DNA from 3 places in the Geobacillus sp. JS12 genome. Region 2 is predicted to be linked to each of the others. Evidence: riboswitches for the same ligand, from Rfam matches in the RefSeq annotation. Region 2 holds a riboswitch; each other region holds the start of a gene.

Region 1 (3,974 bases), 630 kb from region 2:
AGTCCGGCGCCGGCGTCGTAATGAGAAGGAAAAACAAGCACGACCAGGCGGCAAGGGAGCGAACGGCGAGCTTTGCAGCCGGCTGCAGCTGGCTGTCGATGAAAGTTATTTGAAAAGGAACCGACACGGACACAACGAGCGTCAGCAGGCTGAGCCCTAAAAAAACGGAGGCGGCGAGCATCGCTTTTCCATACACGGAAAACGGCACTCGTGCACGAGCGACAATCCAATACGCCATTCCGATGAGCACAAGCCATTGTTCGCGCCAGCCGCCCATCATGACAACGGCAAGCATAACAAACGCCACGATCAGCTTCCACTCCGCCCGCCATGCCCGCAGCCGGTTGTCATACGCCCAACGGTCAAACTCGCGAATCATGGTTGTTTTTCCGCTCCGAACGCCCTTTGTACAACCCGACGACGTAGCCGATCACGCCGGCGCCAAGCGCGGCTTGCAGCGAGAACAGAAGCGTTTCGACTTCGCCGCCTGGAGGGGTGAAGATCGACTCAAACCACGGCCGGTAATGCGGGTTGAGCGTTTGAATGGCTTTTTCCGCCTGATCGTCCGTTCCACCGAATTCCGATCCGCGCGCCCACCAAAGCGGAATGATGACAAGCAAAGCAGCCAGCAACACGAGCAAGCCATTTTTCTTCATCGCATTACGCCCCCTTTTCCTTTTGGAACAGCGGAGAAGCTTGATAGGAGGAAAGCCAGTTCCAGACGATTACCGTTATGATGCCTTCCGTCACCGCCAACGGCACTTGAGTAATGGCAAAAATGCCGGCGAATTTCAAAAACGAGGCGGTGACTCCCCATCAGGAGACGGAAACGCCAAGGCAAGCTGCAGGGACGTCATGACATATGTAGCCAAATCAGACAAACAAGCGGCAAGAAACAAAGCCGCTCGATTGGATACCGCCCCTTTTCGGCACAGTTGATACACTCCGTACGCGACGAACGGGCCGACGATCGCCATCGACATCGCATTGGCCCCAAGCGTCGTCACTCCTCCGTGGGCAAGAAGCAGCGCTTGAAAGAGAAGAACGACTGTGCCGATCACCACCATCACCCATGGTCCAAACAAAACCGAGCCGAAGCCGATCCCGGTCGGATGCGAGCTGCTGCCGGTGACGGATGGAATTTTCAACGCCGACAATACAAATGTAAACGCGCCAGCTAACGCCATCAGAAGCTTATGTTCGGGGTGCTGCTTCAGCGTATGCACAAGCCGCCGCAATCCGAACACAAAGAACGGCAAAAACAGCAGCCACCAAAACAGCGCCCATTTGACAGGCAAAAATCCTTCCATAATATGCATGGCATACGCTTCATTTTCATTCGTCAACAAAAAATAGGAAACGAACAAAGCCGCCATTCCGCTCCATCGAACCGCTCTCTTCATTTATCCCTTCACTCCTTTCGCAGCATGTTCCGTTTTCCGTTTTCCGCTTGGCGCCTCCCGTTCGCCGGCCGGCGTCAACACCAATTGGCCTTCGTATTCATACGTCGCCCATTCCAAAAGAGGCAGCCCCTCATCCAAATGGGCGCGCACAACCTCCTTTGCCCGCTCCGGCGTCATCTGTCGATACCAAACGCCTTGTGGATAGACGATCATCACGCACGCGTCTTGACATCGTCCGTTGCAGCGCGTCCTTGTTGTATGGACAGCGTCGTCAAGCCCGAGGCGGGCGATCTCCTCGCGCACCGCCGTTGTCACGTCATCCCCGCCATGGCGGAGGCACGTCCCTCCGTTGCAAATGAGCACATGATGCTTCATTCCCCGCAAATCCCATGTCGCCACCGAATCCCCCTTTTTGGCTAGAATGATAGAATTTAGACGCAGACAGACGGGCAGGTTTTCGGCAAAAGAAAAAGCACCTCTACAGCAGAGGTGCAGAAAAATGTATACGAAAGCCGTAAACGGCCCAAACAGGCCCAATGCAGCCATCATTCTCCCGCACGTCTGCCTATAGTCCCGTAGGCATCCGTCCGATCCAAACAAGGCAGGTCTCCTGACTTAGGATCATCGCTTGGCGGCGTCTTCCCGAAGCATCCTTCAGTGACTTGCTGCCGCAAAGCTCCCCATCACAGTGGCGGGCACCGTGCCGGACTTTCACCGGGCTTCCCTTTTCACCCAAGCCTTTAAGCAGGCTTAGGCACCTTGTTTGTTTCTCGCCTATTGATCTTGTCATGGAACAAGCATCCGTTTTCATCGTAGTACAACTTGACGGCGGCCGTCAACCGTTTTTTGCCGACAAATCTTCGCGGGCGACGACAACGCCGTCGGCATCTGCGTACACGTATGCCCCGGCTCCCAGCGGACGCCGCCGAACTCAAGCACAACGTCGCGGGCGCCTTTTCCTTCTTTTTTGCTTTTCACTGGGCACGTGCCGATCGCCATGACCCCAAGCGGCATGCGGCCGATTTCCGCCGAATCGCGAATGCAGCCGTGGATGATGATGCCGGCAAGCCCCCGGTCGCAGGCGATTTGCGCCAACCGGTCGCCTAATAGCGCCACGCGGCGCGAGCCTTTTCCATCAACCACGAGCACCGTCCCCGGCGGCACCGTCTCGAGCGCTTCACGGACAAGGACGTTGTCCTCAAACACGTCGACCGTCGCGATCGGCCCGGAAAACGCCCGCTTTCCGCCGTACGATTGGAACGGCAGTTCGCATACTTGCAACTCGTCTAAAAATTGATCGCATAAATCAGCTGTTTTCATGATCCTCTCCCCTTTCGTTTTTTTCATTCGTCACCATTCGTCAAAATCCTGCCGACTCCACATTTTTTGCGGCGTTGCTTCTGTTCGGGCATCGGATGCGTGTCCTTGCGGGGCCGCTGAAAACGATAAAAAGATGTTCTCGTCCCCGCTTTCCGGCGAACGAAAAAACGGCCCCGCACAACATGGCGAAAGCCGTTTTGGCTGCCGGGACGAACGAGCCCCGTCCGGCGATTCAGCTGGGCTAGCTGGATTCGAACCAGCGCATCACGGAGTCAAAGTCCGTTGCCTTACCGCTTGGCTATAGCCCAACGTTTTGTTGTCGTTTACAGTATGCGGCATGATAACGCACTTTATGCATCAAACTGAATCCCGAGTTCGACAGTTTTGAAGTCATTTTAGGCAAATGGAAATGACCAAAATGCTGTTATATCAAGGGTTTCGTGATGTGGATCCTAGGAAAAAACGCTGGATTTCATAGGCACGCGATTTATTAATTTTTTTCTTTTAAAAATAAAGTATATGTTATAATATAGGCATGTACATACGACCAGTCACACGCAAAAACAAGGATGGAACAACCGTTGCTTATCTCCAGCTTGCTCACAATGAATGGGATCCAAAGGCCAAATAGGCGAAAGCGAAGGTGATGGATTCGTTCGGGCGCGAAGATGAAGTGGATCGCGCCGTCTTGGAACATCTGGCCAAAAGCATTTCGCGATTCCTTTCTCCTATGATACTGGAAGGGGAGAGATGTATATGCGCCCGATCACGGTTTTTCGCTTCTATCTTTGCGCATTGTTTTGGTTATCGCTGCCGATCGTCTTAGCGGCCACAGCTGCCTGGCAGCCATCCAGCCAGCCGAAAACCGCCGTCATCGCCCACCGCGGCGCGTCCGGATACGCGCCGGAGCATACGCTCTCATCCTACCGCCTCGCCGCCCGCATGAACGCCGACTATATCGAAGTCGATGTGCGGTCAACGAAAGACGGGAAGCTCGTTGCCCTGCATGATGCAACGCTCGCCCGGACGACAAATGTCGAAACAGTTTACCCGCACCGATCGCCATGGCGGGTCAGCGATTTTTCATTGCGTGAGCTCAAAAAATTGGATGCCGGATCGTGGTTCGATCCACGCTTTGCCGGCGAGCGCGTTCCGACGCTTGATGAGGTGGTTCGGATGCTGAAAGCGGAGCGTGTGGAAGCCCCGTTGTACATCGAAACGAAACAGCCCGGCATCGAAGAGGCGGTCGTC
Region 2 (3,974 bases):
CTGGATGGTATTTTACTGGCTTACTCACTTGTTGTTCTCGGGCTAGTTGAGCGCTAGCGCTCAACTAGCACCACGGGTTTAAGGTATATAAGCTGTAATAAAGAATTTCCACGGTTTTGTATTAATGTTCAAGCCAGTATATAATGCGAGTATGCCGAGAGTCTGGTGGATAAACACTTTTTTGAATTAAGTGTTTTAAGACACAGAAGGAATATTAAAATATAGGTTTGGAAATTTTTAATTTACACTCTATTTTTACCGCGTTATCAATTATAAGAAGAAGTTAAATTCTGAATATATATAAAAAGATATGTATTGCATGATGTTTAGTTACCCGTGGTGCTAGATAAAATCAGACGAGCATAAAAATAGTCCTTGTATGAAAATCTCCTTTTAAAATGAAAGTGCTCACCTAACATTAGAAAGGAGAAATATCCCATACAAGAGCGTCTTCATTTTACAACGGATCAAGCGGAAATTCAAAAGCAATATACGGCGATCTTGTTCTTGGTATCAGCGCAACTGTCTGGCGGCTCTAAATGTATTGTAGCGCTGAAATCGTCATTTGTTAAAGCAAGGAAATGGGTCATAATCGCCATTCATATTCTTGGAAAGTTGTTTTGTTTTACTTCGGAACGAGCAGGGTATCAGTATGTCATTGGAAACTTATTCACTAGGGAGATGTTCCCTGAACGCTCTCGATATAACTGTTGTTGTCGGTTGCTCCGTTTTTCCGTTAAATAGAGTTTTTCTAATAGATCCGTCACCAACTAGCGAGGCACGGACAACATCATGCCTATGCTGTTGTGGAGATCTTGTCCCTCTTGCGCTGTGTCATCACGTGAGGCGTTAATGTTCAACTAGCACCACGGATTTTCCTTATTTTTTTCAAGATGGCAGTATAGATGGGGCAGCTGCTTTTTTTCTGCAGGAGAGAGCTAGGATCATTCCGCGATGTAGGAGGAGAGCTTGATGGATAAACACCAACAAGCCATTATCACCGTTTCAGCCTATATTACGAATGACACGGGAGAGGTTTTGCTTGTTAAAAGCTATGACCGCTCCGATACGTGGGAAATGCCGGGTGGACAAGTTGAACCGGGCGAGCCGCTCGATCGGGCCGTTCATCGTGAGGTGCATGAAGAGACTGGCGTTGACATCCGTCTCATTGGGGTCAGCGGCGTGTACTACAATGAAACTAAAAATATCATAAACATTGCATTTAAAGCGACATATGTGAAAGGAAACGTTTTTCCCAGCCTGAGGAAATTCAAGAGGCGAAGTTTGTGTTGATCGATGAGTCGAATATTGATGAATATGTGACATGGCCGCATTTGAAATCGCGGGTGCTCGATGCGATGAAAAGGGGATGCTCTGTTCCGTATGAAGCATGGGTCATGAATCCGTCTCGATTATCTACAAGAGTGGGAAGGTGAAGTGCTGTAAATTCATAGTTGTCAAATGCTAAACGCTGCATTATTATAAAAATGTCCATATCCCATAACTGAATCCATTCGCAGCAAGGTGCCGAAAAGGCTTAATAGGGAATCCGGTGGGAATCCGGAGCTGTCCCCGCAACTGTCAATGCGGACGAAATGAAATCGCCACTGTACGGACAGATGGCTTGCGCTGTTTTCCGTACGGGAAGGCTTCAGAGTAGGATGAAGCATGAGCCAGTAGACCTGCCTTGCTTGCCGCAGTTTCCGAATCTTCGGGGGTGAGACGCGGAAACAGTCGTACAGGGCATTGTTGTGCCCATTGGCGGTCTGTTTCGCGCTCATTCCCAGATTTAGGCGGAATGGGCGTTTTTTATTGTACATACATCACTGAAGGGGGAATGACGGATGAAACGTTGGACATGGCCGGCGGTGGTGGCGGTGTTCTTCCTTTTGGCCGCCGTGCTCGTCGGCTGCGGCGGGGCGAATGGCAGCACCGAGCCTGCGAAAAAAGAAGAACCGAAAACGGAACAAGCGGCGTTTCCGGTGACGGTGAAAGACGGGCTTGGCGAGGATGTCACGATCAAAGCGGAACCGAAAAAGATCGTCTCGCTCATCCCAAGCAATACGGAAATCGCCTATGCGTTGGGGTTGGGCGATAAGATCGTCGGCGTCAGCGATTTTGACAATTATCCGGAAGACGTCAAAACGAAAACGAAAATCGGCGGCATGGAATTCAACGTCGAGAAAATCATTTCGCTCCAACCCGACCTTGTCTTGGCCCACGCGTCAAGCGCCCATAACTCGCGCGATGGCCTCAAGCAATTGAAAGACGCCGGCATCACCGTGCTTGTCGTGAATGACGCGAAGTCGTTCGACGATGTGTATGCGTCCATCGAATTGATCGGCAAAGCGACCGGGACGACAGACAAAGCGAAGCAAGTGATTAAGGATATGAAAGAGAAGCTTGCGCAAATTCAAGAAAAAGCGAAACAAATCCCGGCGGACAAACAAGCGAACGTCTGGATTGAAGTGTCGCCGCCGCCGCAAATTTATACAGCCGGCAAAGGGACGTTTATGGATGAGATGCTTCAAGTGATTTCAGCGAAAAACGTCGCCGGCAGCTTGGAAGGCTGGCCGATGGTGACGGAAGAAAAAGCAGTGGCCTATAAGCCGGACGTCATCATCACCACATACGGCGGAGCGAAGCAAGTGTTTGCGCGCGCCGCTTGGAAAGACGTGCCGGCGGTGAAAAACAAGCGGGTGTATGACGTCAACACCGACTTAGTAAGCCGCCCGGGTCCGCGCCTTGTCGAAGGGGTCGAGGAACTTGCCAAAGCCATTTACCCGGATGTGTTCAAGTAAAACGTGGATGTATATATTGGCCGTCACGGCGGCCATGTTATCGTTGCTCGTAGGGATATCGACAGGATCGCTGTCGATTCCCTTTTCTTCTATTGTTCGCATTCTTGCGTCCGAATGGTTTGGTATGCCGCTTCCGTCTGACATTCCGGCCGATTGGGTGCCGATCGTGATGGCGATCCGCTTGCCGCGCGTCGTGCTCGCTTTTTTGGTCGGGGCGTCATTGGCGCTGGCCGGGTCCGCGTTTCAAGGGCTGTTAAAAAATGCGCTCGCCGATCCGTACACGCTCGGCGTCTCGTCCGGCGCCTCGGTCGGGGCGGTGCTCGTCATCTTTCTCGGCTGGCAATGGCCGCTCTTTGGCACGTTCACGCTGCCGATCGTGAGCATTTTATGCGGCATGGCGACGCTTGTCGCCGTTTTGGCGTTCACTCGCGCGGTTGAGCCGCAGCTGTCGGTTGAGACGATCATTTTAGCCGGCATTATCTTCGGCGCGTTTTTCAGCGCGTTCATTTCACTGATGATCGCTTTGACCGGGGAAGAATTGCGGCAAATCATCTCATGGCTGATGGGAAGCGTCGCGATGCGCGGCTGGAAATACAGCGGGCTTTTGTTGCCGTTTTTTCTCATCGGCGCGGCGGTGCTTCTCGCCAACGGCCGCGAGTTGAACGCGTTTGCTTTTGGCGAGGCGGCGGCGCTTCATGTCGGCGTTGATGTTACGCGCCGAAAAGTCATCATTTTGACGGCGGCGGCGCTGCTCACCGGCGCGGCGGTGTCGGTGTCCGGGACGATCGGTTTTGTTGGGCTCGTTGTTCCGCATATGGTTCGGCTTGTGTGCGGGCCAAACTACCGGGTGCTGCTGCCGCTGTCGCTCTTGTATGGCGGGGCGTTTCTTGTGCTTGCCGATGTGGCGGCGCGGACGATCATCGAACCGCGCGAACTGCCGATCGGCGTCATCACCGCGCTGATCGGCGCCCCGCTATTTGCCGTCTTGTTTTTCCGAAAAATGAAGCGAAAGATGGGATGATGATGCTCGAGGTGCGGGCCGTATCGCATCGGTATGGACCAAAGCAAGTGCTTGATCGTGTGACGTTTTCCGTGGAAAAAGGGGAGCTTTTTGGCATCGTCGGGCCGAACGGCAGCGGAAAAACGACGCTGCTGAAACTCATTTGCAAAGAG
Region 3 (3,974 bases), 1.4 Mb from region 2:
CCGTCTGGCAGCTCCAGCAGGATGACGTTCACATATTGAAACAGCTGAAAAATCGCCTGTCCCGTTGGCCGTGTCAACTTGCGGCCTCCCGCACCCTTTAACGGACGTTCGGGTGTGATGAACTGGCGCACCCGGCGCTGAAAAACGCGGTAAATCGCTAGGGCCAACAGAAACAAATAGCCCAATACGGCGACCCGTTCCGGTTTTTTGACGTAAATCTCATCGGTGAAAAACGGATCTTTCAAAAACGCGAAGTTCATTTCCACCGAGATTTGCCCTTTATACAGCTTCAAGATCTCTTGGGCATCCATTTGTTGGCCCTTCCATTCCTTCGGAACGGTCGTGACGAGGACAAACCGGGACGCTTTCCGTCTTGCCTGTTCCCATGCCGGTTGGTCGAATTCGACGTTTAGGCGAAGGGTGTACAGCGTCTCCGTCTCGGGCTCCGCCCCTTTTTTCGGCCGTCCGCGCCGTTTTTTCGGACGCACGATCTCTTCGACCGCGGCCTCCACTCGATGAAACCGAGGGCGAAGGGACGCCTTGAGGGACGTCAAGGCTTGTTCGGCGTCTTCGCGGCAGGAGAAGGGGTGGCGCTCCCAACGGACTTGTTCCTCACAAAGAAGCTCCGCTTCTTTGACCCGCTCTTTTTCGAGCGTCTTTCCTTTGCGCTGGTCGAGGGCGCTCGATTCGACGACGATCAGCCGAACCGAGTGGCCTTCATAGGTCGAGGCCGTTTCCCATACCCGATACGTAGCGCCGTTTCTCTCCGCTAGGGTAAAGGGTTTGCTCCACGGGATGTGAGGCGAATCGGCCTCCGCGAGCGCCTGTTTCACGATCCGGAGCGATGAAGGGCCTCTGGTGATCAAAAAGGCACGGGCGGCTTTGGTCTGCGCCAAGGTGTCTTTTGTCATCGCGGCGGAATCGGCCACGTAAATCCACTCATCGTCGATCTTGGCTTGTTTAAACTGTTCGTGGATCCGCGACAGCACCTCAGGATTCCACGCCTTATCCGATCGATTGCCGTCGTGCACATCGCCGTAAAACGGGATGCCGTCCTCGTTGCCGACCAGTCCAAAGCCGATCTGTTTTTGCCAACGATGATGGCGGTTGTAGCCATGTGTGATCTGCAGAGCCTCCAACGAGGCCGATTCATAGGCTCCGTAAACCGTCTTGTCCGTCGTATCGGCATGAAAGACTCGGAGGGAAAGGCCTTCTTTGCGATAAATATGAATCAAGCAAGTGCTGATGACCTTGTGAATATCGGCCTCATACAAGCGATCGAGATGACGAGCCAAGGCATCGTCGTTCAACCAGGAAGGTTGGAGACCGGGACGGATGAGTTTCTCTAAATCGATCTCCTGAGCCCATCGTTCTAAGTGAACCAGGGCTTGCCGGCCGTCAAATAGATTGTAAAGGATGGCCTGAACGGCATCGCTGACTCGTGTTTGGCACTGTGGATCGACGGGGACAAGATGGTCAATCAAGCGGGGGATGTCCAGCTTTTTGACTAGAACACTTATTATATTCAAATAATCATTACGACAGATCCCTTTGACTTTCACATTCATGAGAGAAAAACTCCTTTACATTCCTTGTGTGTCAAGGATTCATTCGACATCGGAACAAAAAATCCTCCCGATTTTCGTCGGAAGGGTGCGAAATGTGAGTTATACAACCAAATAATCAGTTCACGCAACAGGTGGTTCACACATGCGGTGAACCTTAAAAGGGAAGTTTGGTGAAAATCCAACACGGTCGCGCCACTGTGATGCAGAGCTGTTTATCACAATCCACTGTTTCATTTGAAATGGGAAGGAGATAAACAGCGATGAAGCTAAGTCAGGAGACCTGCCTGTTGTATGCACTTTCGACCTACGCGTCATAGGGAGGAGTGAGGACATATGATATTGAGGCACTTCACGTATCTCAATACAAGCTAGTTATACCCTCCTTCCGTTGGAAGAGGGTTTTTTGCTTGATTGGGATCAAATAACTGGAGGTGCTTCCACATGTTCATCCGCAGTTCAAATGTAGGGTATCCACGCATTGGGGAGAAAAGAGAATGGAAAAAGACGTTAGAATCGTTTTGGAATGGGCAGATCACCAAAGAACAATGCACCAAAATGATGGAAGCGATTCGACTTGATTCGATTCGTAAACAGATGGAGAAAGGAATCGATCTCATTCCAATTGGAGATTTTTCTTTATACGATCACGTATTAGATACAGCATTCATGTTTGGATATATTCCAGAGCAATTTCAACAAATAGACGATACACTTGAGCAATATTTTGCGATGGCACGCGGGACAAATGGGCAACATGCGCTTGAAATGACGAAATGGTTTAATACAAATTACCATTACATCGTGCCTGAAATTGGACAAACAAAGCCAAGATTAGTGGAGAATCGCCTATTGAAAGAATACAACCTTGTAAAAGAAACATTCGATTTAGAAACAAAACCTGTGTTGCTTGGACCGATTACGTTTCTTTTGCTTTCTAAGCAATACGATCGACACGAGTGGCGCAAACATCTCGCACGATTAGTTCCTGTTTATGTAGAATTATTCAAACAACTAAGCGAAGCGGGCGTGTCATTCGTCCAAATCGATGAACCGATTCTCGTCCAAGATATAGACGATGACATCGTCGATGCATTTCGTGATGTATATGAAGTTTTTCATCGCGGTGTACCAAATATAAACCTTATTTTACAAACATATTTTGATAGCGTGTCGCATTATCGTGAAATCGTTGCTTTACCTGTCGCAGGCATTGGGCTTGACTTTGTACATGATAATGGCGAAAACATGAAAAACATAAACACCTATGGATTTCCGAAAGATAAAATATTAGTTGCTGGGATTGTAGATGGCCGCAATGTATGGAAAAGTTCGCTTGCCCAAAAAGCGACGCTCCTTCACCATCTAGCAAACGTTGCTGAACAACTGATCATTCAACCGTCTTGCAGCTTACTGCACGTCCCTGTCACGACAAAACACGAACATTCACTGCCGCCGGAGCTCGCTGGGGCTTTATCATTTGCCGATGAAAAATTAGATGAAATACGTATGCTGACAGAATATATGAAAGGAAACACAACAATCGACAAGCTAATCCAATACGACGAACAAACAAACAGTAATTTAGCCAAGTTCCGCAAACAACAAGAACAAATAAACGAGATCACAGCCGTTCCGGTAAGCCGAACACCTTACAGCAAACGACGAAAGATACAACAATCACATTTGCAACTCCCGCTGTTGCCGACAACGACAATCGGCAGCTTCCCGCAGACGAGCGACGTGCGCCGAGCTCGGATGAAGTGGAAAAAAGGGGAATGGAACGATCATCAATATAAGTCCTTTATAAAGAAAGAAATCGCAAAATGGATCGACATTCAAGAGCAACTGCAGCTCGACGTGCTTGTCCATGGGGAATTTGAGCGCACAGATATGGTAGAATTTTTCGGTGAAAAGCTGCAAGGCATGGCATGCACGACAAACGGCTGGGTACAATCGTATGGATCACGTTGTGTTCGCCCGCCCATTATTTTTAGCCATGTGTCCTACCAACAACCGATGACCGTAGAAGAAACGGTATATGCCCAGTCGCTGACCCATAAACCTGTCAAAGGCATGCTGACAGGCCCTGTAACCATGTTAAACTGGTCGTTCGTTCGCGACGACATTCCACGAAAACATGTGCTGACACAGCTCGCCTTGGCCATTCGTGAAGAAGTGTTGCGCTTGGAAGCGAAAGGCATACGCATCATTCAAGTCGATGAACCAGCATTGCGGGAAGGATTGCCATTGAAAAAGGAAAAACACGCATCCTATTGGGAAGATGCCGTTATGGCGTTTCGTCTTGCTACCTCATCAGTGAAAGAGGAAACGCAAATTCATACCCATATGTGCTATTCACAGTTTGAACAGATGATGCATGTCATCGATAAACTTGATGCCGACGTC

Evidence for each region. Region 2 has a riboswitch for cobalamin ahead of A0V43_RS09295 (ABC transporter substrate-binding protein). Riboswitches for the same ligand answer to the same signal wherever they lie in the genome.
Region 1: linked by a shared signal. The riboswitch ahead of A0V43_RS06365 ((2Fe-2S) ferredoxin domain-containing protein) and the one ahead of A0V43_RS09295 (ABC transporter substrate-binding protein) in region 2 are both predicted to bind cobalamin.
Region 3: linked by a shared signal. The riboswitch ahead of metE (5-methyltetrahydropteroyltriglutamate--homocysteine S-methyltransferase) and the one ahead of A0V43_RS09295 (ABC transporter substrate-binding protein) in region 2 are both predicted to bind cobalamin.

The regions. Positions count from the first base shown of each region.
Region 1 is NZ_CP014749.1:1,283,610-1,287,583, forward strand. Features, by position in the region: gene A0V43_RS06350 (energy-coupling factor transporter transmembrane component T family protein) at 1-379, opposite strand, end outside; gene A0V43_RS06355 (energy-coupling factor ABC transporter substrate-binding protein) at 363-656, opposite strand; partial or broken gene A0V43_RS06360 (energy-coupling factor ABC transporter permease) at 661-1,403, opposite strand; gene A0V43_RS06365 ((2Fe-2S) ferredoxin domain-containing protein) at 1,404-1,802, opposite strand; cobalamin riboswitch at 1,987-2,180, opposite strand; partial or broken gene rraA (ribonuclease E activity regulator RraA) at 2,239-2,723, opposite strand; tRNA gene A0V43_RS06375 (tRNA-Gln) at 2,960-3,031, opposite strand; partial or broken gene A0V43_RS20890 (IS1634 family transposase) at 3,259-3,453, shown strand; gene A0V43_RS06385 (glycerophosphodiester phosphodiesterase family protein) at 3,480-3,974, shown strand, end outside.
Region 2 is NZ_CP014749.1:1,910,599-1,914,572, reverse strand. Features, by position in the region: gene A0V43_RS09305 (IS982 family transposase) at 1-57, shown strand, start outside; partial or broken gene A0V43_RS21015 (IS982 family transposase) at 439-847, shown strand; partial or broken gene A0V43_RS09300 (NUDIX hydrolase) at 970-1,436, shown strand; cobalamin riboswitch at 1,506-1,704, shown strand; gene A0V43_RS09295 (ABC transporter substrate-binding protein) at 1,845-2,801, shown strand; gene A0V43_RS09290 (FecCD family ABC transporter permease) at 2,788-3,822, shown strand; gene A0V43_RS09285 (adenosylcobinamide amidohydrolase) at 3,819-3,974, shown strand, end outside.
Region 3 is NZ_CP014749.1:3,337,663-3,341,636, reverse strand. Features, by position in the region: gene A0V43_RS16450 (IS1634 family transposase) at 1-1,568, opposite strand, end outside; cobalamin riboswitch at 1,681-1,870, shown strand; gene metE (5-methyltetrahydropteroyltriglutamate--homocysteine S-methyltransferase) at 2,010-3,974, shown strand, end outside.